2 regions of the Agarivorans albus genome follow, and region 1 is predicted to be linked to the other one. Evidence: predicted binding sites of a transcription regulator. Region 1 holds the regulator's gene; the other holds the start of a gene.
The links. Region 1 encodes LexA, which represses DNA repair genes until DNA is damaged. Its sites were predicted from a motif close to TACTGTATNNNNATACAGTA; they were not measured.
Positions count from the first base shown of each region.

Region 1 (14,818 bases):
ACTTTGAGTAAACCACCAAAGCGGAAAGAACCCGGCGAAACTAGCCAACAACATCGAGTTGCGCATAATGCGCCCCTCAGAAGTAGCAATGAAAACTCCATCTAAGATAAAGCACCATACCGAGACTAACGGCAGCAAAATCATCCAATTAAGGTAGCTAGCCGCAGTGCTGCGGATTTCAGGTATATCGGTAAGCAACGCAACCAGTTGCTCACCCAGTACTCCAAAAACCAAACTAAAGCCAATGCCCGCCACTAAGGCTAACTGCAAACACTGTTTAATCGTTACCACAAACAAAGCGCGGTCATTTTTGCCTTTGGCTTTACCCGCTAAGGCTTCTACGGCGTAAGCTAAACCATCTAAAGCAAAAGAAACAAACATCAAGAAGTTAAGTAATACTGCGTTGGCCGCAACAATGTGGTCACCCAAACGCGAGCCTTGAAAAGTGATGAAAGCAAAACAAGCTTGCAAGGCAAGTGAGCGCAAAAATATGTCTCGGTTTAGCGAGAATAATCCCGCCAAATGCTGGCGATTAAAATCGGCCCAACAAACCTTTAACGACGGTAAGGCATTAAATCGCGTTAAAAACTGCTGGCGGCACAACGCCAAGCCAACTGCCAATGAAAAATAGTCGGCAATCACACTGGCTAAAGCAGCACCCTGCACTTTCCAATCTAGTCCCACCACAAACAGCACATCCAAGGCAATGTTAGTGGTATTGGCTACAATCAGCAGTAACATGGGGGCTCGAGCGTTCTGCATGCCCAATAACCACCCCAACAGCACTAAGTTAAGCAGTGCCGCTGGTGCGCCCCAAATACGGGTAGAGAAATACTGCGCCGCATAAAATTGAACCTGCTCACTACCGCCGGCTAAAGCCAAACCAAGTTGCAATATTGGTTGGCTAAGTAGCAGTAAGGCCAATCCAATAAGCACAGCAATGCAGGCAGAGTTAAAGCCTATTCGCTGTAACGCTAGCTGGTCATTTGCACCAAAAGCTTGCGCACTTAAGCCTGTGGTCGACATGCGCAAAAAACCACATAACCAATACACCAGGCTAATCATCATTGAGCCTAAGGCAACCCCGCCAAGATAATAAGCATGATCTAAATGGCCAATCACAGCGGTGTCCACCAGCCCTAATAAAGGAATAGTGATATTAGATAAAATCATTGGCACGGCAATGGCCGCAATGGCGGAAAAACGCGAAACAGACATGAAAGGGAAACTAAGCAGGCGATAGCGAGAGTGTAAGAGTTAGTTACACTCTCGGCAAGCCTTTAAAGGCTAGGGGCTGTTTATAGCAAAGCAAACAACCAATGGTCTGCCAACAAGGCAACAAACAACAACATCAAATACACTATCGAGAAGGCAAATAGGCGCATGGCGTCACGCTGGTTATCCCCCTTATACAGTCTCCAAGCTAAGTGCATAAAACGTAGGTTAAGCGCACAACTTAATACGAGATAAAGCACCCCACTCATACCTACTAGAAAGGGTAGCCAAGCAACAGCGAATAGCAGCAGAGAATAAAGAACTATCAACTTTTTGGTAAAGCCAACACCGTGGGTAACCGGCAGCATTGGAATATTAACCTTGGCGTAATCTTCACGGCGAGCAATGGCCAAGGCCCAAAAGTGTGGCGGGGTCCAAGTGAATATCAGCATAACTAGCAATAAGGGTTCAGCCGATATGGCGTTGTTTACTGCCGTCCACCCCAACAATGGGGGCATAGCGCCAGCCAAGCCGCCAATTACAATGTTTTGCGGCGTAGCTCGTTTAAGCCAAAGGGTATAAATCACCGCATACCCCACTAAGCTAGCTGCAGTTAACCAAGCAGTCAGTGGATTGACCCACCAATACAACATGGCAAAGCCCACCACCGATAAAAGTGAGGCCCATAACAAGGCCTGCCAATTGGCTATAGCACCAGTAGGCAAAGGGCGTTTATGAGTGCGTGCCATTGCGGCATCTGCTTCGCTATCAATGTAGTGATTAAAGGCGGCAGCGCCCGCAGCCATTAAACCTATGCCTAAGTTACCTACTAGCAGAGCTTGCCAAGGCGGCAAACCAGAAGTTGCCAAGCATGCTCCTACCACCGCAGTGAGCACAATAAGGGCTACCACTTTGGGTTTAGTAAGTTTGTATAAGGCGCGCCAATTAATGCCTTTGTTGAGTGAACTTGGCGGGTTAAGCGTGTTCAACTTCGCCATAATGCGTCTCCTTTTGCTCAACGAATGTTGCTACGGCCGCACCCTGATAGTGAGCCAAGATTAAACTTATTAGACTTAACAACAGCATGGCAGCCACTAAGTTATGTGCCACAGCTATCGCCAAGGGTACTTGCCAAAGCACATTGGCAACGCCTAAACCGACTTGAGTAAACAATATAAAAATCAGCCTAGAGGCGCGCCCTCGTTCCATATCACTATGCCGTCGCTGAATGTAACTTAGCGCCAGTATGAACAAGTAGATGGCTGTTACGCCTGCCCAAATACGATGAGTAACATGAATGGTTTTGCGCTGTTCATGACTAAGCACACCAAATTCGTAATCATTGCCAGTAGCAAGCGGCAGCGGATCAAATGCATCCAGCTTATAAGAGCTTAGCCACTCTTCATGGCAAAGCGGCAAGCCCTGACAAGAAATGGCCGAGTAGTTAGCCGATGTCCAGCCACCTAATGCTATTTGCACAACTAGTACCAACAAACCTAGCCACAACCAACGGCCACTTCGCTGGGGCTTAGCTAAAGGACGTTTTGCAATCATCAACCACGTAAACAATAAAGCCAGCATTGAAAAACCACCCAATAGGTGGCCCATAACCACAATGGGCATTAAACCAAGTGTCACCGTGAGCATGCCTAATATGGCTTGAAAGCCAATAAGCAGCACCGAGGCTAGCGCCCAAAAGCGGTGTTGCTTTTGCCAAAATGCCAACGCAGCTAGTCCCACCACTAGCAAACCTAAGCCACCAGCAAAGTAGCGATGAATCATCTCATTCCAGGCTTTGTGCGCTTCTAGCGGCCGCTCAGGATAAGCACTAGCCGCGTGTTGAACATGCTCTTCACTCTGTGGAACCACTAACTGCCCATAACAGCCAGGCCAATCAGGGCAACCTAAACCGGCATCAGTTAAGCGGGTAAACGCGCCTAAACCAATGACAACAATGGCAAGTAAAATAGCGGCAATTAATCCCTTTTGCATATGCTGTCCTTAAACTCTATTGAAACCGCGAATTTTTAATCAGTCGCTTCAAATCGGTGATTAGCCCTTTGATCTGCTCATCACCTTGAGCTGGTTGGTAGCTCATTATCACCCAACCTGTTGGGTCTATCACTAACCACTGTTGATCGTAATCGGCCAGTTGCTGATTAGCTTGTCCCAACCTCATTTGCTCAAGGCCATCGTTTATTTGATTGAGCTGTTCGCCGGAAATAAGCGCAACTTTTTGAGTTTGCTGTTTGGCGATGCCCAAAGCTAACCAAGCATTATTGAGTTTGCTAAGCTGTTGCAAACAAGCTTGCGAGCAGTCGCCATCAATAACCTGAGCAATCGACCACTTACCTATGGGATAGTTTTCCAGCTGTCTTGGCGGCTCTAACCATTCACCATGACTTAGTGCGCCCGGTTCATACCAACCCATTTTAAGTACCACCCAAGCCAAAATAAGCGGCACTAAAAATACCGAAGCAAGTAACAACATGGTTTTTTGGTGACTTCTCATAAACCTTCCTTGTTTCTATTTTGCACGCAAAAATAAACGGTTAAGCCAACGGCAACTAAGGCCATTAACAACCATTGCAGCGCATAACCTTGGTGTTTTTGCGGCGATATTGACACTAGCTGTTCAGAACTATGCTCAAGTTGGCTATCTAGCACAAAAGGCAATAATTCAAGATTCCAATAATCGGACAAAGCCGCAATATTGATTTGCTGAACCCGCAATCCCTGCGGAAACTCTTCTAACCAGTGCTGCTGATTAAGTACCACTGGCAAGCTTATTTCTCTTAATCGATAGCGCGAAGGTAGCTCTTGAGCACTTATGGCTTCTGGTAGCAAACGCCTATCTGTTCCAGCGGGCTGCCAAGCAAGACGCACTAGTACATTGCCTTGAGGGGTATCTGCTAAGGTATAGGCGTCGTACCCCACTACTCCTTCATTTACTTTATTGTCTAACCACAAAAACTTACCCGAACTTGCAATGTCACTTAGCGTAACTAATTGAAACGGCTGCACACCCGAAGCAAGGGCCTGTTCTAAGCTGGTTTCGAGCTGTGATTGCTGCTGGTATTGATCTAATAACTGCTGTTTTTGTTCACTGCGTTGCCATTGCCACAAGGAAAGCTTGACCATTAGCCCTATCAGCGCAACCATAAGCACAACAAACAGTATCAAGCGGTAAGAAACTGTTTTTTTATCAGCCTTTTGAGAGAGCTTAGTTATGGTCATAAAACTGCTAATTACCGCGTTAATCCTGTTTGTAGTGGTGAACATGCTGTTTGCTTTACGGGTAATGCTAAAGGGCGGAGAAAAACCAATGACCCATTACTTAGGTAAACGCTTAATCTTTAGCGTGTTGGTTATCCTATTGGTTTTACTCGCCATGGCCTTGGGCATCATTCAGCCCAACCCACGCCCTTACTAAAGCACATAGACAAAAATAAACAGACACAACCACACCACATCTACAAAGTGCCAATACCAACTCGATGCCATAAATGCAAAGTGACTCTTACCGGAGAAGTGGCCTTTTAGTACTCGCAAAAACATCACCGTAAGCATAATGGCGCCTAACGTAACGTGTAAGCCGTGAAAACCTGTGAGTAAGAAAAAGGTATTGCCATAAATACCTGAATCAAGGCGCAAGCCTAATTCCTGATATGCATGAATGTATTCTTCAATCTGGAAAAATAAGAAAGCAAAACCTAGCACCAAGGTAATGGCTAACCACGTTTTAAGTGGCCCACGTTTATCTTTTTCTAAACTCACATGAGCAAAGTGCAATGTCACTGACGAAATCACCAGTATTACGGTATTCAACAATGGCAAGCCAAACCAGCCCATCGCTTGGGTTGTTGTACCGCCGGGCGTTTCAACTAGCGGCCACATGGCAGTAAATTCTGGCCATAACACCGCGCCAGTCATTTCATTGTTACCTGCGCCCCCCAACCAAGGCACAGCAATCATTCTGGCGTAGAATAACGCTCCGAAAAATGCACCAAAGAACATTACCTCAGAGAAAATGAACCAACTCATGCCTTGGCGAAAAGAGCGGTCCATTTGGGCACTATATAAGCCATCCATACTCTCCTGGATAACATTGCCAAACCAACCAAACATCATGGTAACAATTACCACAAAGCCACATGACAATATCCAAAGGCCGTAGCTTTGTTCACTGCCCATTTGTTGAACAGAAAAACCAGCGCCCATGGCGATTAGGAATAAACCCACCGCGCCAACAATTGGCCATATACTTTGCGCAGGAACGTAATACTTCTCATAAGGCTGCGTCATTGCTCACCTCTCCATCGGCACTTACTTGTGCAGTTTCAGATTCAATCGGCTCGCCCTCTACGGCAAATAAGGTGTAAGCCAAAGTTAAGGTATTTATATCTTTAGGTAACTCAGGATCTACATAGAAAAACAATGGCATGTCTTGTTGCTGACCCGGAGCTAGGGTTTGCTGCTCAAAACAAAAACAGCTGACTTTTTTTAGATGATTGGCCGCCAAACCAGGGCTAACCGAAGGAACCGCCTGCACCGTGCCACGTTTGGGAGTAAGGTTACTAGCACTAAAATCAACCTGTAGTGTCTCACCTGGATGGACTTTTACTTGGTTAACCTTAGGGCCAAACTTCCAATTAAGCCCTTGCGGTACATAGCTAATAAACTCCACGGTTACGGTGCGCTGTTGGTCGGTAACAGGGCTTATTTCACTGGCTTCTGTAGCTGTTTTGCCGTTAATGCCGGTAACCTGACAAAATACGTCATACAGCGGCACTAAGGCGTAACCAAAGCCGAACATAGCCACTACTACAAGCAGCAGCTTTGTGACTAAACGGCCATGGCCAAGCATATTATTTAATCTCCGGCGGTGTAGAGAAACTGTGGTAAGGCGCTGGCGATGGCAATGCATCCCATTCTAAGCCCTCTGCGCCTTCCCAAGGTTTAGCCGGCGCAGGTTCACCGCTTCGAATACACTTAATCACCATGTACAAGAAGATGAATTGCGACAAACCAAAGGCAAAGCCACCAATACTCACAATGGCGTTAACATCGGCAAACTGCAGCGCATAGTCAGGAATACGCCGTGGCATGCCACCTAAGCCTAAGAAGTGCATAGGGAAGAACAACACATTTACCGAGATAAGCGAACACCAGAAATGTAGCCGGCCCAGGCCTTCGTCGTACATATTACCGGTCCACTTAGGTAGCCAATAATAAGCAGCGGCCATAATCGAGAATACCGCGCCTGTTACTAGTACATAATGGAAGTGTGCCACCACAAAATAGGTATCGTGATATTGGAAATCCACCGGCGTAATCGCCAACATCAATCCCGAGAAACCACCAATGGTGAACAGCACAATAAAGGCCAGTGCGAATAACATCGGCGTTTCAAAGGTCATTGAGCCGCGCCACATGGTGGCTACCCAGTTAAATACCTTCACCCCAGTAGGCACCGAGATCAGCATGGTGCAAAACATGAAGAACAACTCAGCCGCAACCGGCATACCAGTAGTAAACATATGGTGCGCCCACACAATGAAGCTTAAACCAGCAATAGATGCAGTGGCGTAAACCATCGAGGCATAACCAAATAACCTTTTACGAGAGAAGGCTGGAACAATCGCCGAGATAATGCCGAATGACGGCAAAATCATAATGTAAACTTCAGGGTGGCCAAAGAACCAGAATATGTGCTGGAACAATACGGGGTCTCCCCCACCAGCAGCATCAAAAAACGACGTACCAAAATACTTATCTGTAAGCACCATGGTCACTGCACCCGCTAATACCGGCATCACAGCAATCAGCAAAAATGCAGTGATAAACCAAGTCCATACAAACAGCGGTAACTTCATGTAAGTCATGCCGGGTGCACGTAAGTTCATAATGGTAACAATCACATTGATCGCCCCCATAATCGAACTAATCCCCATAATATGCACCGAGAACACAAACAAAGCGGTACTGTCTGGGCTGTAGTTAGTAGAAAGCGGCGCGTAGAAAGTCCAACCAAAGTTAGGGCCACCACCTTCCATAAACAACGAGGCTAACAGCATGGTGAAAGCAAAAGGTAAAATCCAAAAGCTCCAGTTATTCATGCGTGGCAAGGCCATATCTGGCGCCCCAATCATCATCGGAATCAGCCAGTTAGCCAAACCGGTAAAGGCCGGCATTACTGCACCAAACACCATGATTAAGCCGTGCATGGTGGTCATTTGATTGAAAAAGTTAGGTTCTACTAACTGTAAACCTGGTTGGAACAGCTCGGCGCGAATCACCATCGCCATCGCGCCACCGGTAATAAACATGGCAAAACTAAACCACAAATACATTGAACCAATGTCTTTGTGGTTAGTGGTTAATACCCAACGCATTAAACCGCGCGGGGCACCGTGATGGTGCTCATCATGGTCAGCATGAACGTCACTAATCGTGCTCATTATCTCTCTCCCTACTGCGCTGCGTTTTGCACGGCCACAACATCCTTGGCCTGCACTAAATCACCGGTATCATTACCCCAAGCGTTACGCTCGTAAGTAATTACGGCAGCCAGCTCTTTTAAACCTAGCTGTTTACCAAAGGCTTGCATCGCAGTGCCCGGTACACCATTCACAACTACTTCAATATGTTTGCCCACATCACCAATAGCGATTGGACTGTCTTTCAAACCAGGGAACACACCTGGTAAGCCTTCACCGTTAACTTGATGGCAAGCCGCACAGCTTTTGTCGTAGACTTTTTTGCCCAGCGACATCAGTTCGTCTTGCTCCATAGTCATAGCAACCAGCTCTAACTCTTGAGCTTGCTTGGCTTGATAAGCGGCTTCTTCCTCGGCTAACCAAACATCATAATCGGCCTGCGTTTTAGCGATAACCACAATCGGCATAAAGCCGTGGTCTTTACCACATAACTCAGCACACTGGCCGCGGTATATGCCGGGTTTATCAATGATGGTCCAAGCCTCATTAATAAAACCTGGGTTGGCGTCTTTTTTAACTGCAAAATCCGGTACCCACCAGGAGTGGATAACATCTTCCGAAGTCATCAAAAAGCGTACTTTTTTATCGATGGGCAATACCAGCGGACGGTCTACTTCAAGCAAGTAGTTTTTGCGTTTTTCCAGCTTGCCGTTAACTTCATCCATATCAGATGCCAGCACACTGTAGAATTCCAGTTCACGGTCAAAGTATTTGTAATGCCACTTCCACTGGGAACCTGTTACTTGAATCGTGATATCGGCATCGGAAGGATCTTCCATGGCCAGCAGGGTTTTAGTGGCAGGAATCGCCATCCCTATCAATATAATGAAAGGAACGATGGTCCAAATAATTTCTACTTTGGTACTTTCATGAAATTGAGCCGGCTTGGCCCCTTTAGATTTGCGATGATGAAAAATAGCCCAGAACATGGCGCCAAACACCAGCACCCCAATAGCACAACAAATATAAAAAATTGTCATGTGCAGGCCATAAACCTGCTCACTAATGGCGGTAACACCCGGACGTAAGTTGAATGACATTTCTTGCGCAAATACTTGCGACGAAAAGAATGTCAGCATTATTAGCTGAATCCATCGGCCCACAGCGCTCTCCTTTGCTAGTAGCCAACGACAACAACTCTCCAAACTAGGAAAGTAGCTGCAGAAAAAGGGAAATCCCCCACCCCAAAAGTAGTAGACAGCAACAGCTAAATACAAGCTACTGCTTATAAATTAACCCCTAAGTTAAAGAAATGTAAATATATTGTTGAGATTTTTATGGATAAACACAAAAGATGTGATGCTAACGACAAAAGCCCAAATCGGGCTGATTTGGGCTTAAAAAGGGCGGAACTTATTGCTATATAGGGCTTACATCCAATCGGCAGTGCGAATAATACCTACCGCCAAGCCTTCGATTTCGATGCTTTGATATTCTAAATCAACTTCAATAGTTGAGAGCTCTTCATTCTCTGGGTGCAAGTAAACCATTTTACCGTCGCGCTCAAAACGCTTAACTGTAACATCGTCTTCTAAACGTGCCACCACTACTTGTCCATTATGAACATCATTGGTTTTGTGCACTGCTAACAAGTCACCATCCATAATGCCGATGTCTTTCATACTCATTCCCTGCACCCGCAGTAAATAATCAGCATGAGGATTAAACAAGTTAGCATCTACCGCATAGTGCGATTCTACATGCTCCTGCGCCAAAATAGGCTCGCCGGCAGCCACTTGGCCAATTAAAGGTAAACCGGGTTCTAAGTCTTCGGCTACTGGCTCATTAGCGCTGGCTGGCAAATACTCTTCACTAATGCGAATACCACGCGAAGCACCAGGGATCATCTCAATAGCCCCTTTCTTAGCAAGTGCTCTTAGGTGCTCTTCTGCCGCATTAGCGGAACGAAAGCCTAATTCTTTAGCGATCTCTGCACGGGTTGGCGGCATACCCGTTTCGGAAATATGACGACGAATTAATTCAAATACTTCTGTTTGACGGGGTGTTAAGGGCTTCATAGTCTACCTGTAAGTTTATACAGCACACTGTTAGTATATACAGCATGAGCAATGAAGCAAGGATTTATCTAAATCAGTGACTTATTGTAGGTTTCAGTTTCTTTGGAATTCTTTTCGCTACTTTAAAACTACACCCCATATTTAGGGACGTACTTCACAAATAGATAGAAGTTAGGGTAAAAGAAGGATACAAAGAGTCTAACTCACTTTTGGACAAAAGCGTGTTTGGGTGATGACTTATTCAATGGTGTTTCGGATTAGCGAAAGTATGGAACAGTTGGTGTTAACGCCTTGTTATGAATCTCGTACAGCTAGCTTTGAACGTTTCATGTACTTTGTCAGAGTGTTCAATGTATCGTGTATTTCAGCAACACAATAATTGTATTTTAGAACTTCAAGTGTTCCAGCTTCAGGAGCTGGAAGTAAGGAACGACCACCATCAACAGCGACTAAGATCAACCTATCGATAAAAGAGCCGTCATAATACAAATCACACCAATAACCTCGAGCTTTAGTATCTGCATGACAATTCGCCCAAGGCTCAACAAAATTGCTATTTTGTAAACCATCTTCGAGATAGTTCATTCTAAACCTAAGGCGTGGGTCTTCAGTTAGGAAATATTCACTTGACCAATCCGTAGATATTCCTTTCCAGTCAACTTTCGCATCTGTTGTAGTTATAAAATCAAGTACCTCTTCAAAAGTCATGTCACGTACAGCTTTTCTGTCTGGTACAAAGTATTGAGCAACCGAAGGACTAGCGAGGAATAGCGATGATAAAAGACCAAGTAGGAACGCTACTGGCTCAATCTCTTTACCCGCAATCCAAAAATACCCCAGCTAATAATGCGAAACCAAAAAACACGCCTCCCAAAACCCTGAGTGGATGCGTGTACCTCTTTATCCAAAGATAAATTGAAACAATTACTTTATCCATTTCCACCTGATTCATAACGCCCAAATAACGGGCTTAAAAAGTTTGGCTATTAAAGCGAGCCACGAGCTGAGCCAAGCTTTTTAAGTCCATTCGTTGATTTGTTTGTTATGTGTGTTTGGCAAACAAATCTAATTTTTTAATGATAATTCGATACTCGTTTTTAATTGACCTAGTGTCACGATGCAGTCACGTTGCCCCACTGCCAAGTTATTCAAGTGAATATATATTTCACCATTATTATCGTTGTATTCTATTTTTTTAGATTTATTAATAATTGAAGCCAAGACCATTTCGATATTTGCGTCATTCACTTTGATATAACTCCTGTACTTATACACATAACGCCGCCATTTGCGGCAAATTTGGAGTGGTTTGATTTGTGCCAGCGTAAGCGAAAAGCACAAAACGAACCACGGAAAATTTGTCCAGCCCGCTTGCGGGCGATGCAAGATGGCTTTGTTAAGTGGACAATACCATTGAACAAAAAACTGCCCTTTTGACCGCAGTATGCAGGTAAAACCTACTATTTGAAAGCACTACAAATACCGCACGTATTTGATAGATTGAGCCAACCTACAACGACGAATTGTGGAGGATCTAACTACCCAACCTTTGGAATGCGATTGGCTATGCCTGGGCACCACCATCTCGCTTTAGCAGGCTGTATGAACACCGAACCTGTTGAAGCACCCGCCCATTTTGCGAATGGATACATACTGCAATTTATTTACCCAAGCTCTACGTTTTTTGAGACTTTGGGGCTTTGCACTTAACGCCGCCATAAGCAGACAAGTAATAGCTTGCTAAAATGTGAAGCGAAGCGGAACCGAGCAAGCTGTTGCGGGTCCGCTCTTAATGGCCTTGTTAGGTATTTTTATTTGCCAATGAATGAGAAACCATATTTACACCTATTGCAGCAAACACAAAAGGAGCTAAATACTTTAGGTAAGAAGCAAAAAGCCCTACAAGTATCCAGAACTGGGAAACTTCAGGGGTATTAACATTATAAGTAGTTGTAGCATCATTTAAAAATTGAGCCGCACCTACCACTAACGTTGAGTAAAAAATTAGAATAGTTCCTTGCTTAAGAAATTCTCCGTTAGGTGGCTTCTCTGCTTTGTATAGAGCATAGACCCTCTTTCCACCATAAAATATAATTGCTATTAATCCTATTAACCACAATACAACTGATACCAAAATTTAGACTCCTTCTTGATAAATACCTAACGCCTCGTTAAGAGGCAAAAAGTTGTTGGCTAAAATAAGCGACGAAGGAGCAAAAGCCAACTGTTTTTTGTCCTTTTAAACGACTTGTTATAAGCCGATTACACTAAGGCATTTAGCCTAAATATGGAAATGCACACCAAGCTAATATAGAAAAAAATAATAAGTTGGCGACATATCCTGCGATTTGACTCTCTTTTTTGATAGCCCAGAAGCAAATTCCTAATACCCCAGAAAATCCAACTAAATTTTCTATAGCTACTATTTTAGTGTGTAACTCACCTTGATATTTATACCCGTATTCCCAAGAGACCCAAAAATATTTGATACTTAGAAGTGAAAGCAAAAATGTTAAGCCCGTTACAATTTTAAGAAAGTGCTTACTTTGAGAGATTAGCTTAAATTCAATCAGGTAAATTATTGGAATAAATAACAAATAGAAAAAGGAAACGATCCAAGCAAGAATTACTTGATAAATTGGTATTGGATTCCAAGGTTTCATAACGCCAGTAGCCATCATAAGGCTTGAAATTGCAACAAGCAGAATTGCCCCACCGAACATCCATTTATGCTGAAGATTACTCATATGTACCTTTAGGCTTATAACGCCCACGTTAAGGGGCGGCTAAAGCTTGGCTATAATTTGTGAGGAACGAACGTCAGCCAAACTTTAGACGTCCAATCCTTTAACTGCTTGTTATGTGTAATTGTATAATTGGACGCTGTCGCTATGTCTTAAATACCCGTAAATTCTAACACCTTCTTCTGTTATCGAGAATTTAGCTGAGTTATCAATGCATATTTGAATTATTTTACCAATATGATCCACTACTTCATCGTTTAGTAAAGCGCCTCTAGAGTGACTAATTTTGGCATTGATATCAATGAATTCTAGAGCCAAGAAGTTACCCCATATTTGAGCTAACTCTGACGTAAATGGAAAAGTGGCTTCTGGCTCTGGCCAAGTAGTACCATCAATATAAGTAACTTTGAAACTTATTAGTTCATCGACTTCATTAAGATCATGAAACAGCTTATTCCATTTAGTGTTATTCATAACACCATTTAATTTGTGTTGTTCGATAAAGTTAATTATTTGAAACTTTGAATTATGATTTAACACCGAAGCTTCCATTACACATAACGCCGCAAACAGGGGCAAAGGCCAGCGGCTCGCAGCGTTGTGGCCTTTGTCCACGCGAGGAGCGAAGCGACGAGTGCTTGCTGATTTGCCTTGTTAGAGTACATGCAGCCCGGTGTTTTGTGCGATTTGCTGAACTGCATTCAGATATTTGTTTTCCTGACCAAAGATGTGGTGAGTGAAGTCGCTGCCTTCCACATAAACAGCATCAAGATCTGGCAGAACCACGATAAAACGACACATGTCTCCGTACCTGTAAGACAGGGGCTTCACGGATTTAGCGCGCCCATGGTCATTTGCGAACTTTCTGAAAGTGATGCGTTGCTTATTGCGACCGATGAACTTCACCAGGAAGCCATTGAACTGAGCCGTAAGCTCCAGTGCAAATTGGTGCAAACGAGCATCTCTTTCTTGCTGCACAGAACCAGGCACATCGTCCAATTCACGCAGCGCTTCATTTTGTGAGAGCCAATGGTCAAACACGGAAACGGCTCTTGCTTCATGGCTTTCCAGTTCAGAAACCACAGCTGAGAACTGTGCGCTTAAGGCTTCATTCTCAGCTTTACTAACGTTGAAAAATCGTCGATTACGCAATTTCCCTACCTGTACTCTAACGCCCGCATAAGGGGCAGCAAAACGTAGCGGCGATTGGTTTAAAATTTGCGAAGCACCAAAACTAAATCGCCGGTAGTTTTGATGTCCCAACCGCGCTTTTCAGCGGTGACTTGATGCGTTTGTTATGTGTATTAAATTGATGCTTCACAAATAAGCTGATACAGCTCTTTACGCTTTGGCATGTTAGGTTTTCCAGACACTTTAATCGCTTTGTCTAGATCGTATAGAAATCCTTTCCCTGGCGCACTTCTGCCAGTTTTAAGGCCATCAACAATTATATCCAACCACTTTTCTTTCACTTCACCTTCCATGTAGTAAGAAGCGAATTGGTACATTGCATCATAGCAATCTTCATTACTAGGGAAATCCATCTTTGCTTCCTCTATATACATATAACGCCCCAATAAGGGGCTAAAAATTGTTTGCTAAAATGTGAAGCGAAGCGAAACTAAGCAAACTGTTTTTAGTCCCGCTTAATTGCCTTGTTATATGGCGCTATAACCAATGCTTTTATTAATGTATTAGCGCCAAAAGCTAAGCCTACAATTAACAAAAAACTTAAAGCACCTGAAATCAAACCGTAAGGCAACCACGCTAACCAATTTATTTGGTTGTTACAATGAAACTCGCATTGAGGGTTGTGTTGCCAAGTAATATACAAAATACCAGAACAGACTAACAATGAGATTAATGTGCTAATTAAGAAAATTGCTTTAGATGATTTAACCATAACCTTTTAGCCTTATAACATTTGTATATTGCGCATGTGCGTTTACCTCATTAGACCAGTGAAAACGCGCATACTTAATCTTTTGAATTTAATGAAGAAACAAGAAAAAGGCTCAATACACCTTTGGGCAAAATGCGCATGCACAGTTAATAAACCTATTATTTATTTCAACACTAAGCTAAGTTATTGATACTACTCTTGTAATTTTTCCACCTCAAGGCAAGACGCGCAAAGATCAAACAAGTTTATTGGGCAAAAACTGAAAATCCAAATAACACTGTATAAAATCACATTAAAAAGAACGTAAACCCTTTTGGCTAAGCTACTACCAAATTCTCTAGTTACCTAGAAAAGTCGAGATGTAAAACCATTAGTTTTGGTATGGTAAAAGACGTGTGTGCCGATGTTGTTCGTAAGAAGACCTAGCAAACTTTGGGG
Region 1 is NZ_AP023032.1:387,820-402,637, reverse strand. It holds gene dinF (MATE family efflux transporter DinF) at 1-1,218, opposite strand, end outside; gene cyoE (heme o synthase) at 1,299-2,213, opposite strand; gene K5620_RS01860 (COX15/CtaA family protein) at 2,191-3,207, opposite strand; gene K5620_RS01855 (hypothetical protein) at 3,224-3,727, opposite strand; gene K5620_RS01850 (SURF1 family protein) at 3,724-4,452, opposite strand; gene K5620_RS01845 (DUF2909 family protein) at 4,445-4,648, shown strand; gene K5620_RS01840 (cytochrome c oxidase subunit 3) at 4,645-5,520, opposite strand; gene K5620_RS01835 (cytochrome c oxidase assembly protein) at 5,504-6,082, opposite strand; gene ctaD (cytochrome c oxidase subunit I) at 6,084-7,676, opposite strand; gene coxB (cytochrome c oxidase subunit II) at 7,688-8,794, opposite strand; gene lexA (transcriptional repressor LexA) at 9,086-9,733, opposite strand; gene K5620_RS01815 (hypothetical protein) at 10,028-10,441, opposite strand; gene K5620_RS01810 (hypothetical protein) at 10,799-10,981, opposite strand; gene K5620_RS01805 (hypothetical protein) at 11,535-11,867, opposite strand; gene K5620_RS01800 (hypothetical protein) at 12,010-12,480, opposite strand; gene K5620_RS01795 (DUF6678 family protein) at 12,592-13,017, opposite strand; gene K5620_RS01790 (hypothetical protein) at 13,132-13,629, opposite strand; gene K5620_RS01785 (P-II family nitrogen regulator) at 13,782-14,021, opposite strand.

Region 2 (14,818 bases), 850 kb from region 1:
CTACCCACGTAAGAACCGCGCCTAAGCGCAAAGTAGCTAAAGCAGCGGTTGAAGCGCCAAGTAAAGCGGCTACTAGCAACGCTTAATTAAAGGACAGTAGATGACGAGCCAGCTGAGTATCTCCATCGGTCAGTGTTCTGATAAAGGTCGCAAAGACATTAATCAAGACAGTTATGGAAGCTATACTCCGCGTGGCTCTCTACTCAATCATAAAGGCTTTGCTGCTGTGATGGCCGACGGCATAAGCAGCAGCGAAGTAAGTCAAATAGCCAGTGAAACCGCAGTAAAAAGTTTTTTAGATGATTATTACTGCACCTCTGAGACGTGGTCGGTTCAACATGCAGCAGAAAAGGTCTTAGACGCCACCAACTCTTGGTTATATAGCCAATCGCAACAAAGCCCTTACCATTACGACAAAGACAAAGGTTATGTTTGTACGCTTAGTGCTTTAGTGATTAAAGGCAATAAGGCGCATATTTTTCATGTTGGTGATACCCGAGTGTATCGCCTCAATCAGCAGGGCTTAGAGTTACTCACCAAAGATCACCGACTATGGGTGAATGATAATAAAAGCTACTTAAGCCGTGCGCTAGGTATTGATGAATATTGTGAGTTTGATTACCACACGCTGTCAGTGAGCCCTGGCGATATTTTTTTGTTAGCTACCGATGGTGTTTACGAGTTTGTTGATGCAGAGCTTATCAACAGCACTATTGCCCAGTGTGCCAACGATTTAGAAGCTGCGGCAGCGCAAATTGTTGATAAAGCCTATCAGGCAGGCAGTGATGACAACTTAAGCTTACAAATCATAAAGGTAGAGCAACTAGCAGAACAAAGCTCTCAGCAGCTTAAAGAGCAAATAGAGACTTTACCTTTTCCCCCAGAGTTAAGTGCTCGTATGAGCATAGACAACTACACCATTGTTCGACAAATTCACGCCAGTAGTCGAAGCCACGTGTTTTTAGCATTGGATGAACAAAGCGGCGAGCAAGTGATACTAAAAACACCTTCGGTAGATTTGCGCGACGACCCCGATTATTTAGAGCGCTTTTATACTGAAGAGTGGATAGCGCGGCGTATTAACAGTGCCTATGTGTTAAAAGCAAGCCGCAACCCACGCCAACGTAACTACCTTTATACGGTATTTGAATACATAGAAGGGCAAACCTTAGCCCAATGGATTACCGATAATCCCAAGCCAGAACTGGCTAAGGTGAGGGAGGTTGTAGAGCAAATTGCCAAAGGCCTACGTGCCTTTCATCGCATGGATATGCTCCATCAAGATCTTAAGCCAGACAACATTATGATTGATAGCTCTGGCACCATTAAAATTATCGACTTTGGCTCGGTATGGGCCGCAGGTCTTGCAGAGCAAACTCAAGATATTACCCAGCAACATTTGCTAGGCACTGCGTTATATTCGGCGCCGGAGTTGTTTTTGGGTATTGGCGGCAGCACCCGCGCAGAGCAGTTTTCGCTGGCAGTAATTACTTACTACATGCTAAGCGGCCGCTATCCATATGGTACTAAAGTGGCGGGTGCAAAAAGCCATGCAGCGCAAAAGCGCTTACGCTATCAATCGGTAATTGACAGTGACAGCGAAATCCCAGCTTGGATTGATGATGCCCTAGAAAAAGCGCTGCACATAAACCCCTTAAAACGTTACGAACAAATCACCGAATTTCTCTGTGATTTACGCCAACCCAACAAAGCTTTTTTGAATAAGGCTCGTGCTCCATTGGTAGAGCGCAATCCGGTGGCGGTATGGCAAGGGATCTCTGCAATTTTGGCGGCTATGGTGGTGTACCTATTACTTAGGTGAACACCGAGTTGTTTCGTTTTTCAATCAAAGGAAGGAAGCAAAAAATGATATCAAGTAGAGAAGAAGTAACTCAACAAATTGTATCAACCAAGGTGAGAAAAGGCATTAAGTGGAGTGAGGTTGCCAGCGCTATTGGTTTATCGAAGGAGTGGACAACTGCAGCGTGTTTAGGGCAAATGACCTTTGATAAAAGCCAAGCTGAAACCGTGGGCGATATTTTTGAGTTAAGTGACGAAGCCATCGCTTGGTTACAAATTGTGCCTTACAAAGGCTCACTGCCTACCGCTGTACCAACCGATCCGCTTATCTACCGTTGGTATGAAGTAGTAAATGTATACGGCAGCACTATTAAAGAGCTCATTCACGAAGAGTTTGGTGATGGCATTATGAGCGCTATTGATTTCTCGATGGACATTAAGCGTGAAGCCGATCCTAAAGGTGATAGGGTAAACGTAGTGTTGTCGGGTAAGTTTTTACCTTACAAAACCTTCTAGATGTTAGCTTCATGAAGCATGAGAGCCAGCCCCACGCTGGCTTATTTACGAACGACATGGCGAGATACTCGACCCGTAATCTACAAACTTGTTGTTATGAGTACTGGTCAATTCCATACCTACAAAGCTAAACTGTCGCCTAATTTTATTTAGTCTAAAGGTAATGTGATGAACCCAATTCTTGCCATGTTGAGAGAGAACAATATTAGTGACCAGCAAATCAGTGAGCTTTTTGAAGCGCTTACTCAAAACCCCCTTGCTGCTATGGCGACTATTAGCCAATTAGGTTTGCCTCAAGAACAATTGCAATTGCTGATGGGACAGGTGATGCAGAACCCAGCTTTGATTAAAGAAGCAGTAGAAGAATTAGGTTTAGACTTTGCCAAAGTAGAGGCAGCTAAAGAACAGCTTAATAATTAAGAAAAGAGCGCTAAAACCGTCGACTTTAGCGCTTGAAGATTGGCTGTTTGCTTAAAGTTTTGTTTACTTAAAGTTACGTTTGCTTCTAGGCTCGTTAGAACTTATCGACTATAGCGTTGGTTTTTGCTGCGTAAACGGCGTAACCACTGGAAGCGAGCTAAACGTTGCATGTCTTCAATGGCATCGGTTTCGTCGGTAATCTCTTGGCCTAACAGGGTTTCAATAATGTCTTCCATGGTAAGCAAGCCTTGTACTTCACCGTATTCGTTCACTACCGCTGCAATAAGCTCTCGAGCCTGTAACAAGCTTTGATAAGCATGCCTAACACTTACGCTAGCTGGTAGCATTAGCAACTTACGCGAGTAATCACTTATTTGTGTGTCGCCATTGCCGCTTGCAGCTGCGCCTAAAACATCTTGTTTATGCACGTAAGAGACAAAGTTGTCGCGCTCACCTTGGTATACCGGAAAACGCGAAAACGGCTGGCTTAAGTGCTCTTCAACAAAGCTTGCCACGGTGCTGTTTAGTTCAACACGCTGCACTACAGCGCGCGGGGTCATCACTTCAGTAATCTTTAACTTTTCTAGTTGAAGTAGATTACGTAATACTTGCGACTCGCCTTGTTCAATCACACCTTGCTGGTGGCCAAGTTCGGCTAAGGCACTAATCTCGTCACGCAAGCTTGAAAAATCTTCTTGTTGTTTACCAATACGTGCAGTGATGCGATCACTTAACCACACAAAAGGGTAAAACACTTTAATCATTAATGGCAGTAACCAAGAGGCAAACGGCGCAAGTTGGCGCCAGTAAGTTACTCCTAAGGTTTTAGGCACAATTTCAGACAATACTAATACCAGTACTGTCATAATTGCTGATGAAATGGCTAAGTATTGTGAGCCATAAAGCTCTGCTACTTGTGCACCCACACCTGCGGCTCCGGCAGTGTGAGCAACAGTGTTTAAGGTAAGAATCGCCGCCAGCGGCTTATCGATACTCGCCTTTAGCTTGGCGAGTCGCTCTGCAACTTTAGGATATTGCTGCTGTTGCAGCTGAATATAGCTAGGAGAAACGCTAAGTAGCACCGCCTCTAGCACAGAACACAAAAATGAAACAATAATAGCAAGGCACAAAAAACTTACTAAAAGAAACACTTAATCCACCATTTTATAAACCCAAATACACTGTTGGGCGTGCAGTAACGCTGCCACAAATAATCTTGCCGCTGTCGTTAGCCGCAGTTTATCAAGTTATATCAACAAAAGGGCAGAAGAATATTTAGATTTACATAACTTCGGCGGTAAATATGAGGCACAAAAAAGACACCCTTAGGAGCCTTAGTTGCCAGTATTTAAGGCTCATAGACTTTCTCTTCATGTTTTAGGTCGCGAAAAAGGTTTTGTCGCCAATCAAACTCTAGGCTGCGGTCGTTGGGGGTAGGGTTGTAGTAGTAGGTGAACTTTACAAAACCATTTTCTCTGCCTTTGGACTTGTTTTGTTTTGTGGAAGAGAAAAACTCACCCGATATCTTCCCATAATTGGCATGTATTACCTCACCTTCACTGTTTAGCTTAGTGTTGACTCGGAAAATATAACCTAAAGCTAATTTTTCGTAAGTGTTAATGGTTTTAGAGTTTGGGGCGCGATTCTTTTTAAGAACAAGGTTGTTAGTGTAGCCAGCCTGAGGAGCTAGGTAGGGGAAGGGGTACTCGGAGTTAGTCCAAACTTTATTTAGTTTAACCAATCCATCATTTGCATTAATAAAAGAGACTTGCAGCTCATTGTTGTAGTTGAATACTTCTGTATATTCACCATCTAAGTAAAAGAAAACATGAGCCGAATTTCCCTTTCCATAAGGTGCAATCCAATCACTTTGCTCAAAGTCAAAGCCGATTGCTTCTCGTTTCTTGGGGACAGGAAGAGTTAGCTTTTTGGCATACATGGCGGTGGTTTTTTTCTTTTTGCGCAGCTCGATGGTGAGGCTTTGGAGGTTCTTGTTAGTTCTTAATTTAGTTTGGTAGTAGCCTTCTTTATTCACCCTAAAAAATACAGCTAGATTTTTTCGGCCGATAGTTTGGAAAACTCCCTCTTTATCTGTTAAATCTTTAATATTTTCGCCATCAATACCTAACCGACCGCCAGCAAATACTTCAGCTCCTTCAATTGCTAACCCGTCTTGGTCGACTACTTTGACTTTTACCGTGGTGAAACTTCCCGCACACGTGGTGGTGCAAATGATTAGTAAACTGAGCTTCAACCATTTATTAAAAGTCATTGCTTACATCCTTGTTATTAAGCTACTGCAGTATTACTTATCACCATGAATCATCGTTTATTTTTATTAAGACTACTTTGTAACTAGTTGAACTACCTCGTGAATATACTGATTTATTTAACAGCAGTCTATCAAGTTATATCAACAAAAGGGCAGCAGAATATTTAGATTTACTTAACTTGGATGGTAAATATGAGGCACAAAAAAAGACACCCTTAGGTGTCTTCGTTTGTAGAATTGGTGGAGCTGGCGGGTTTCGAACCCGCGTCCAAAACCATTCTAACCAATGGCGCTACATGCTTAGTTTGTCTTTATTCTCGTTAGCAAGCTGCGAACAAACACGCCACTTACTAACATACCAGAATTCTATTTCGCGGTTCAGCTCTCTAGTCAAAGCATCCCTCGCTATCTTGTTTGGGTTTGAACTTCTATGATTCCCCGTCTTACAAGCGGAAGCTAGGGTAGAAGTGCTCTAGCAGGTTATTAAGCTGCTAGTGCGTAGTTTTCGTCGTTTGCGACTATTTTTTTGCGGCTTTTTACGTGGCAAACCGCCCCACGACATGCTCCACAAGCCTTCCTGATCCTGTCGAATCCAATTCAGCCCCGGAATTTCTCGAGCATTGTAACACAAGCCAACGGCGTGCGGATATACAGTGCTGTTCAAACGCTGCTTATTTACCCAATAGGGTAAAACTATCTGAAGCTGTGCTTCATTACGCGGTCTTTAGTACGTTGCCATTCGCGATCTTTTTCATCTTCACGCTTGTCTTGGTCTTTCTTACCTTTGGCTAAGCCCACTTCTAGTTTGGCCCAGGAGCCTTTCCAGTATAAAGCCGTTGCAACAATGGTATAGCCTTGGCGCTCAACCGCACCAATAAGCTTATCTAGCTCTCGGCGATTAAGAAGCAGTTTGCGAATGCGTGTTGGATCTGCCACAACATGGGTTGAGGCTGAAATTAGTGGTTGAATGTTTAAACCAGAAACAAAGGCTTCACCGTCGCGTACGTATACGTAGCTCTCGGCGATATTTACCTTTCCGGTTCGCATGGATTTTACTTCCCAGCCTTGTAGTTCCATACCCGCTTCAAATTTGTCTTCGATACGGTATTCATGACGCGCTTTTTTGTTTAGCGCAATGGTATTGGAACCAGCTTTTGATTTTGATTTTTTCTTGCTCATGGCGGCTATTATACCGATGCGGCGGGGCTTTAAAACTGATAATGTGCGGATTAGCTCAGCTAATGATAAAATGTGTGCAGATTTGATGAAAGAGTGGGTTCATGCCGCAAGTAAACCGTAGTGCCTTAGTGATGTTTAGCGCTAAGCAAATGTACCAATTAGTTAATGATATAAACGCCTACCCCGAGTTTTTACCTGGGTGTGTGAATAGTGAGATATTAGAAGAAAGTACTTCTAGCATGGTCGCTGAAGTTGGGGTTGCCAAAGCAGGCATAAAAAATAAGTTTGTGACTAAAAACACCCTTACTGAAGATCAGTCCATTCAAATGAAATTGGTGGATGGTCCGTTTAAATCGTTAACTGGGGTATGGAACTTTGTGGCCTTGGACGAGCAAGCTTGTAAAGTGATGTTGGATTTAGATTTTGAGTTTAGCAATAAACTAATAGCGGCGGCGTTTGGCCGTGTATTTAATGAATTAGCCGGCAATATGGTGCAAGCCTTTGTTGAGCGGGCCAAGCAGGTATATTAACGGTGTCGGATCTAATAAATGTAGAAGTGGTTTACGGCTTGCCAGAGCATCAAGTGTTGTTGGCGCTAAAGGTTGAGCAGGGATGCAGTATTTTGGAGGCCATTCATCAATCTGGCATTGTGCAGCATTTTCCTGAAATTGAGCCTGAGAAGGCCTCGGTTGGCATATTTAGCCGAGCAGCAAAACTCGCTCAGGAGTTAAGAGATGGTGATAGAGTTGAAATATATCGCCCATTGATAGCTGACCCTAAAGAGTTGCGAAAAATTCGTGCTGAGAGGGCCAAAGCAGAAGGGCGAGCCAGTAAGGTAACTGGCGGCAGGCCAAAAACGAAAAAAGCAGATAGCTAGAAACAAAAAAGCCAGATGATTAATCTGGCTTTTTTAATGATGTTTTGTTTTTAACCGGCGTCGAGCGGTTGCATAAAGTCTTCGCTGACTTGGTAGTCACCTTCGATGAAGGCTAAGTGGTCATTCACAAACTGAATCACTAAATCGCGCTTCTCAAAATCACCGTTGCCACTTTGATAGCTGTATAAGTAATACCAACGTTCTTTATCGAAGGCGTCAATTAACATTGGAGTACCTAGTACAAAACGTACTTGCTCCTTAGTCATGTTAATGCGGAGCTGTTCTACTTTGGCATCATCAATGTAGTTGCCTTGTGGAATATCAATTTTATATACCATCCAGTCGAAGGCAGAACAGCCACTTAGGCCAATGCTGGCTAGTAGAACAAAAATTTTGGCAGTAAAACGCATGTGAATCGAAGCTCCTTGTTAAGGCAAGCATCATAACTAAGCCTTGCCATAAAAAGAAGCTTGGAATGCTAAGAATTCAATCCTTAATCAATAATTCTTGCGCGTTTGCTAGCGCTGAAGCGGTAATTTCATCACCTGCAAGTAAGCGGGCTAGTTCTCCAAGGCGTTGTTCTGTATCCAAGGCTTGCATGTTTGTTATCGTTTCGTTTTTCTTTTGCTGTTTGCTTACCAGCATTTGTTGATGACCGTGGCCTGCAACTTGCGGTAAGTGAGTGACACACAATACTTGGCATTGTTTACCTAGCTGGCGCAACATGCCGCCAACTACTGCAGCAGTTGGGCCGCTAATGCCTACATCCACTTCATCAAAAATTAGCGTTGGGGTTAAGATACTGGCAGAACAAATCACCTGAATTGCTAAGCCTATGCGTGAGAGCTCGCCGCCGGATGCGACTTTTTCGATGGCCTGCATCGGTTGGCCTGGGTTAGTGCGCACCAGCAGTTCAATTCGATCAATACCGTTGGCGTTGGTAAATTGCTCATCACTTTGTAAAGAAAACTCACACTGGGCTTTTGCCATGCTTAGTTTGTGAATTTCTTTGGTGATTTGTTTGCTTAAGCTATTCGCGGCGCGCTCACGACTTTTAGACAGCTTGTTAGCATTAGCCAAATATTGTTGCCATGCCTTATCAATATCTTCGGCAAGGTGTTCAAAGCGTTCTGTTTGTTGGCTTAGTTGTTCTAGTTGATGTTGTAACTGTTGATGCAGCTCTGGCAGTTGTTCTGGGTTTGTTTGGTGTTTCCTTGCAAGCTCTAAGGCTTGGCTTAAACGCTCTTCTAATTCTGCAAATAACTCTGGGTCGTAATCCAATTGCTCACTGTAACTACTTAACTGCTGAGTGGCTTCTTCTACTTGGATTTGAGCTTCGTGCAATAGGTTATTGATTGCATCTAGTTTAGGGTCTAATTCGAGCAGTTGGCTGGTTGTTTTGCAGGCTTGGCCTAGCATATCTAATACGTTTACTTGCTCATCGTGGCCAAGTAGCTGAGTAAGTTGATAGCTAGATTGTTGTAGCTCGGTGCTATGAGACAAACATTGATGCTGCTGCTCAATAGTTTGGTATTCGCCCGGCTGTAGGGCGAATTCATCTAACTCTTTGACTTGGTATTCAAGTAACTGACGTTGTGCAGCCAATTCATTTTGCTGTTGTTCTGCTAGCTCTTTCTCGTTACATAAACTTTTCCAAGCTTGGTAGGCTTGTTTTACATCTTGGATAAGTTGAGGGTGAGCTGCATATTGGTCAACAATGCTTAACTGCTGACTTGGTTTTAATAATAGTTGATGGGCGTGCTGGCCATGAATACTGACAAGGTATTGGCCCAAGCTTTTTAATTGCGCAGCGGGTACCGCTGTTCCATTAATATAGGCTTTCGAGCGTCCCTCTTTGGTGATCACTCGGCGTAGAATACACTCATCATCACTTAGCAGTTCATTTTGTTGCAGCCAAAGCTGGGCACCTTGGTTATTGCTTAAATCAAATTGAGCACTAATTTCGGCTTTATCTGCGCCTTGCCTAACTACAGAGGCTTCGGCGCGATTGCCTAAACATAGGCCTAGGGCATCAATGGCAATAGATTTACCAGCACCGGTTTCACCAGTGATGGTGGTCATACCTTGGTGTAAGTCGAGTTCAAGAAACCGAACAATCGCAAAATTTTGTACGCTTAATTGAGTGAGCATATCCTTACCTGACTATTTATACAGTAACTGTATAAATATATAGTTCTATTTTTAAACATGCAAGCATCTGTAGGTTTTACTTACAGTGTGATTTTTTACATTTGGATGTAATTATTATATATCAAAGGCTTAAGTGGCAGATGGGTTGTGATCAGCGGATTCAAGCAACTTACGTTACCAATTTGGAACTCGATGTTCTTGGTAACTGAAACTTGATGTGCTCCTGTCTAATCTTGGTTTTCTAAATTGTTTGGTAGTTGTGACTGGGGATCATTAATTAAGTTGGTTAACGATTTAATGAAGATGGTTATCTTAATGAAGTTGGTTAACACGTTTAAATATCAAAGGGCGAATAGTCACTGATTCGCCCTTTTGATAAACGATTAGCTCTAGTCGAGTTAGGTTTAGAATCGTTGTGATATTCAATCTGTAAGGTCTAATCTAGGTAAAATATTAGCCAACCAAGGCTCTGCTTTCTTTGGTTTAACAAAAGCTACTGCGGCGGCTGAGAATGGTGATTTTCTGTTACAAGCATCAACTAGTCGATTTTCAGCGTTATTTACATTGACCTGCATAACTTGTTTACTAGCCAGTGGTAATCCATGAATACTTTCTAGTAGCACTAGGTCTTGCTGAACGGAGGTGATTACTTTAAGCCTGTCACCTTTAACGGTCTTGTGGTTTAGGTTGTAGCACTTAGCACTCGTCTTTACTCTTTCATATTTAGCTTTATCTGTGGCTAGGTCGTACCGAGAATGTACCATACCAGGGGACTTTTCAAATGATAACAATTGAACATCGGCAAGTTCGCATGGGTCGAGCAAAACAGGCGCTTCAACGTTATGGTTTGTTAGCGAACATCGACCCCAGACTCTAGCGGTTTCATTTTGAAGAGGAAAGTAGTCATGTTTTCCACCATTATCTCTCGGTTGGTTCGCATACTGGCAGGAATATCGATAATTTTTTGGTTCAAATGCTAACCACCAGTAACCTGAGTGCTTTTGTGGTTTTCCACCAAAAAATCTAGTGGCATAAGCCCCTTTAGTTCTCTTAACAGCCCCTTTTGGGCGAAAGTGATCAATATTAAAATCAGTGTTGCTTCTTTTAACTTCTGAATACCAGCATTTATCACCAAATTGGTTGATAAAGTTATCCTTGAATGGTGACCACTTACTACCAAGTCGCTTAAACTCAGCTGATCTATCCTGTGCATTCTGAATATCAGTTAACCACTGCGTAGCATTAACATCCCAGTTGGCGGGTTTACATGCATCAATTAAGTTAATATCTATATATCGCAACTAGACCAGCCCTTTTGTCTTCAAAATATTTTCAATTATCTTCAACCGATACTGAGTGTCATCTATACCTTTCGAGTCCATAGCGTCCATAGCTCTTTTTCGAGAAATTAAGAACTGTCGATAGTCTTCATCTGGGTGGGTATAGCCATAGCCGAGTCGTTCTAAAGAGCCGTTTAACTTCCTTAATTTCTTGGTTTCATTCTCACTTAAAGATTCTTTTTCAAGTAACGTTCTACGTTTCTCTATTACACCGCTTGTATGCCTATCTAGTGTTGTCGCCATGCCAAACATATCACTGGTCAATATTCCATTGACCCCCATACCTATTGGGCTTTCAGCGGGCACCTCAGCTATCGACTGGCCTTCTTGGTTATTGCGTATAACTTGTATTTGCTGTTTATCCAATTCAGCTATCGCTAGTGGGTGATGAGTTACCATCAAGATATGACAGAATTTTTGATTAGGTATGAACCGTTTAAGAAAGGTATGGTATTTAGCTGCCCATGCAGGATTTAAATGAGTATCGGGCTCATCCAATAGAAATAACGAATCATCTTCTACTGTAAACTCTAAAAGGCCCAGGACAGTTAGTAGCTGTTGCTCTCCTTCGCTTAGCTCACTAAAGCTAACAATCTCATCGTTGTGCAATTTAACTTTAATATTTACGCTATCAATAAGCTCAGACAACAATGTACTTTCTAGCATTTTAAAGAAGTCTTTAGGTTTTAACCCCTTGGCTACTTTTTTTAATCCGTGTATGTCTGGTAGAAACAAGTGTACGAACTCATTATCAACGCCTTTGCCCGTTAACGAGGTCGCTTCTTCTCTTGTTGATTTTACAGGCCCATAGCTATAGGGAAGCAACCTATCTAAAAACTCGCGAACTACACCTCGTGCGCCCCAGAACGTATCTCTCTTATTGTTTTTACCCCAGTCCGGCCGACGAAATACAAAATGCACGGAATGAAAGTCTTTTATACCCAGCTGCTCAGCCAGAAACTCACGGCCTACACCATGTTGCTGGTTTAAAAAGAAAGCGAGAAGTACAAATTGGCTATGGAACGGTTTTGCGTAAAATAAAGGGCGAACCTCATCTTCAATTTTGACTTTATTTTTCAACAGTTGATTATAAAACTTGATTCTATGCGGCTTAAACAAGTCTTCCAGTCGATCACTTGGGCCTGAGTAATAGGCGAATAGATGTTGAGGTAAATATTCTGAACCCCCTTTGGTATCACGCCTAACCTTTGACAAGGCTACTGGTTCAAGTTTCGAATAGGTATTATCTTCCTGTTTAATCGCAACCTTAATTTTATGCTGCTGATGAGGCGTGCTGCCATAGTCAGGTGAGGCATCAACTTCAATCATCTTTTCATTATCAGCACCCAATAAATATATCAATTTATAGCTAAAGGGCGCTTGTTCATCACCAAGGTCTAAGGCTCTGAAAATACGTACTAATGCTTCAATAACATTCGATTTACCAGAGCCATTTCTACCAATAAGAACTGTTAATAATTCTTTATCATCAAAATCAATTTCTAAATTGTGGATATTCTTAAAGCCATCCCTGATTTTTAAAAAATCCACCTTCACTTTTTAGTCACCTTAAAAGTGCTGTTTTCACCTTCACTAGCTTGAATAACGACTTTTTGTTCAATAAGTTTTTTCAATTCAGTAAACAGATCATCAATTGCGTTGAAGGTATTTTCGGATTGAGCATCAAATAATGCTTGTGCAGACATGCCTTTGCTATTCATTTTTAATAGCTGAAATACCTCACTAGCTTGCTCATTACTGCTTTCATTTACTGTTGCCGAAACTACTTCAGTCTGCCGTTCTGGTTCTTTAGCTATAGCCTTAGGTTGCTTATGCTTAGTCTGCTGCGACTCAGAGTTATGTGCTTTGACTGTAACAGCTGTTCTATCTTCTTCAGAGATTGGAGAGAAAAGCTTACCGCTAAATGCTCTTGCTAGTATTGATTGAGTCATTTTATCGACGCGAAGCTTTGTAGCTTTGTATTGCTTTTCTACAAGATCTGCACTTGAAAGCAGTTCTGTTACAACACGAATAATTTCTATTTGCTCTTCTATTGAAGGAAGTTCAAACTCATAAGCCTGTAATTTTTTAGCATTGATATTTGATTGGCTAACACCATCTGTCTTTACTGCCCAGCAATAATCTCTAGCATGAGGGCTATTAAGCTGAATGTTTAAATACTCCGTATTTAGTCTGTTAGTTCCTTGAACTTTTATTAGATAACCAGCAAAAATAGCTTCTCTTTCACCACGATAAATAGAGGTTTTGCCAACCAATTCAGGGCTGTTAGTTCTGTTAAACAAGACGTCACCTGGGTGAAGTTTATATTTTTCAATTTCTGCATCATCAGATGTAAAAACTAACTTTTCCCAGTCTAGTTTTCCACCCTGTAAGTTCCCCATTCTTAATACAGGAATCTTACCCTCAGGTTGTGACTTCGAAGAAGAGCCATAATTAAAACCTTTACCAACATCCTTAAGCCTAACCTTTTCCCAGCCTTCTACTCCATTACTCCCTCGCCAGTCCTTGGTAAGTTCACCAGATGTCGCGGCAGCTAAGACCGATTGGCGGAAACGTTTTAAAATCGTGGGGATTTTGTCGAGATGTGCTTGCGCTGTTTCTACTTTAGCTAATACTGAATCTAGTTTATCTGCAATGCGTTTTTGTTCGTCCAGAGGCGGTAATGGGAACTTACTTTTTTTCAAAGCTGTTTTGTTGAACTTTTGTTGCGCATTACCTCCTGTAATCGACAAAACTAAATCTTGCCCTTGCCTTGAGCGAATGAAATAGTCGATAAACCTATTAGAAGTTAAGTCATTAGCTCGCACCCTAATACCATTTGGAGCAATAGTCATAGGCTTACCTAGCTCAGGTACTAGGAAGGTTCTGCCTGGAGCGCCTACATTAGCTAAGAACAAATCACCAGCTTGTAACTCACTCTTTTTTAAAAATTCGTAAGAAGGCTTAGTTACATATTTAAACGGGCCTTTGAATCCTTTCGAGTGATCTTTCAGCCGAAGCAAAATAGCATAGTCTTCTTTGTCAGTCTGTGTGACGTTTTCTTTTAAACTAGCAAAACTTCCATTTGCGACAAAATCAGTATATTCCCCGATTTCATCAAATGTTTTTTCTACCCAACCTTCCGGCAATTGGCTCATACCACAACCTCATCAATTGCTTCGGTTGCATCCAGCTCAACTAAAATTGATTGTAGATCTGTTATGGCACCCGCCAACTCTTCTATAGCTTCGTTTATCAAAATATCAGGCTCTGGTAGGTTGGCAGCATCTTCAATACTGTCATCACGTATCCATGCTAGATCTAGGGAGTCTTCTTTAGCTGCAATTTCTTCACGGGTAAAGGCTCTTAATCGGCAAGTGTCAACGTTACCTACTTCACTACCGTCTTTATGATTATCGATAAAGGCTTGGCGTTTAGCGTCATCTACTTGAGTTAAGTCACTGCCAACTGCTTTATAAAACTCATTAAAGTGTGTTTTTGTTAAGACTGTACGCTTACCAAATTGCGGCATATTGGCACGAAGGTCATACACCCAAACTTTTTTGGTGTTGCCCTTGTCTTTATTTACATTTTTAGGTTTATCAAAAAATAGTACGTTCGTTTTCACACCTGCTGCGTAGAAGATGCCAGTAGGTAATCTTAAAATGGTATGCAGGTTACATTTTTCCATTAGGTCGTTACGGATTTTACGGCCTGTAGAACCTTCAAATAAAACGTTGTCTGGCAATACTACTGCTGCTCGACCTCCTGGTTTTAACATGCTGTGATACATTGCATGTAAAAAGGCTAATTGTTTATTAGACGTGTAATGCACTAAGTCATCACGAGTAGGTACACCTCCACCTTGCTTGGTACCAAAAGGTGGATTGGCAAGTATTAAACTTGCTTTAGGTAATGCTTTACCTTCGTTTGATAAGGTATCGCCGTACAACACACCCGCGTTGTCATCGTCGATTGCTAAGTCGTGAAGCATTAAGTTCATCATCGCTAGCCGACGAGTATCAGGCACTAACTCCATACCAAAGAATGTACCGTGTTGGTATTTCTCGTACGCTGTTTCATCAAGGGCTTTGATGTTATTGCTCTTTTTAAGCTCATGATGCGCCGCAATTAAGAAGCCTCCCGTACCAGCAGTTGGATCTACTATTACGTCATCCAAGTTTGGCTTCATGAGCTCGACCATCGCTTCGATAAGTACACGAGGGGTAAAGTACTGACCTGCACCTGACTTTTTCTCACTTG
Region 2 is NZ_AP023032.1:1,238,114-1,252,931, forward strand. It holds gene K5620_RS05715 (formate/nitrite transporter family protein) at 1-86, shown strand, start outside; gene K5620_RS05720 (bifunctional protein-serine/threonine kinase/phosphatase) at 101-1,822, shown strand; gene cynS (cyanase) at 1,867-2,316, shown strand; gene K5620_RS05730 (DUF2999 family protein) at 2,485-2,736, shown strand; gene K5620_RS05735 (CNNM domain-containing protein) at 2,838-3,887, opposite strand; gene K5620_RS05740 (hypothetical protein) at 4,085-5,008, opposite strand; RNA gene ssrA (transfer-messenger RNA) at 5,247-5,613, opposite strand; gene smpB (SsrA-binding protein SmpB) at 5,702-6,187, opposite strand; gene K5620_RS05755 (SRPBCC family protein) at 6,289-6,717, shown strand; gene K5620_RS05760 (RnfH family protein) at 6,720-7,064, shown strand; gene K5620_RS05765 (outer membrane protein assembly factor BamE) at 7,115-7,474, opposite strand; gene recN (DNA repair protein RecN) at 7,551-9,215, opposite strand; gene K5620_RS05775 (HNH endonuclease family protein) at 9,638-10,516, opposite strand; gene K5620_RS05780 (AAA family ATPase) at 10,517-12,112, opposite strand; gene K5620_RS05785 (restriction endonuclease subunit S) at 12,109-13,713, opposite strand; gene K5620_RS05790 (class I SAM-dependent DNA methyltransferase) at 13,710-14,818, opposite strand, start outside.
Region 2: recN (DNA repair protein RecN) is a predicted target of LexA. The motif match lies at 9,241-9,260, and genes of this name have one in related genera.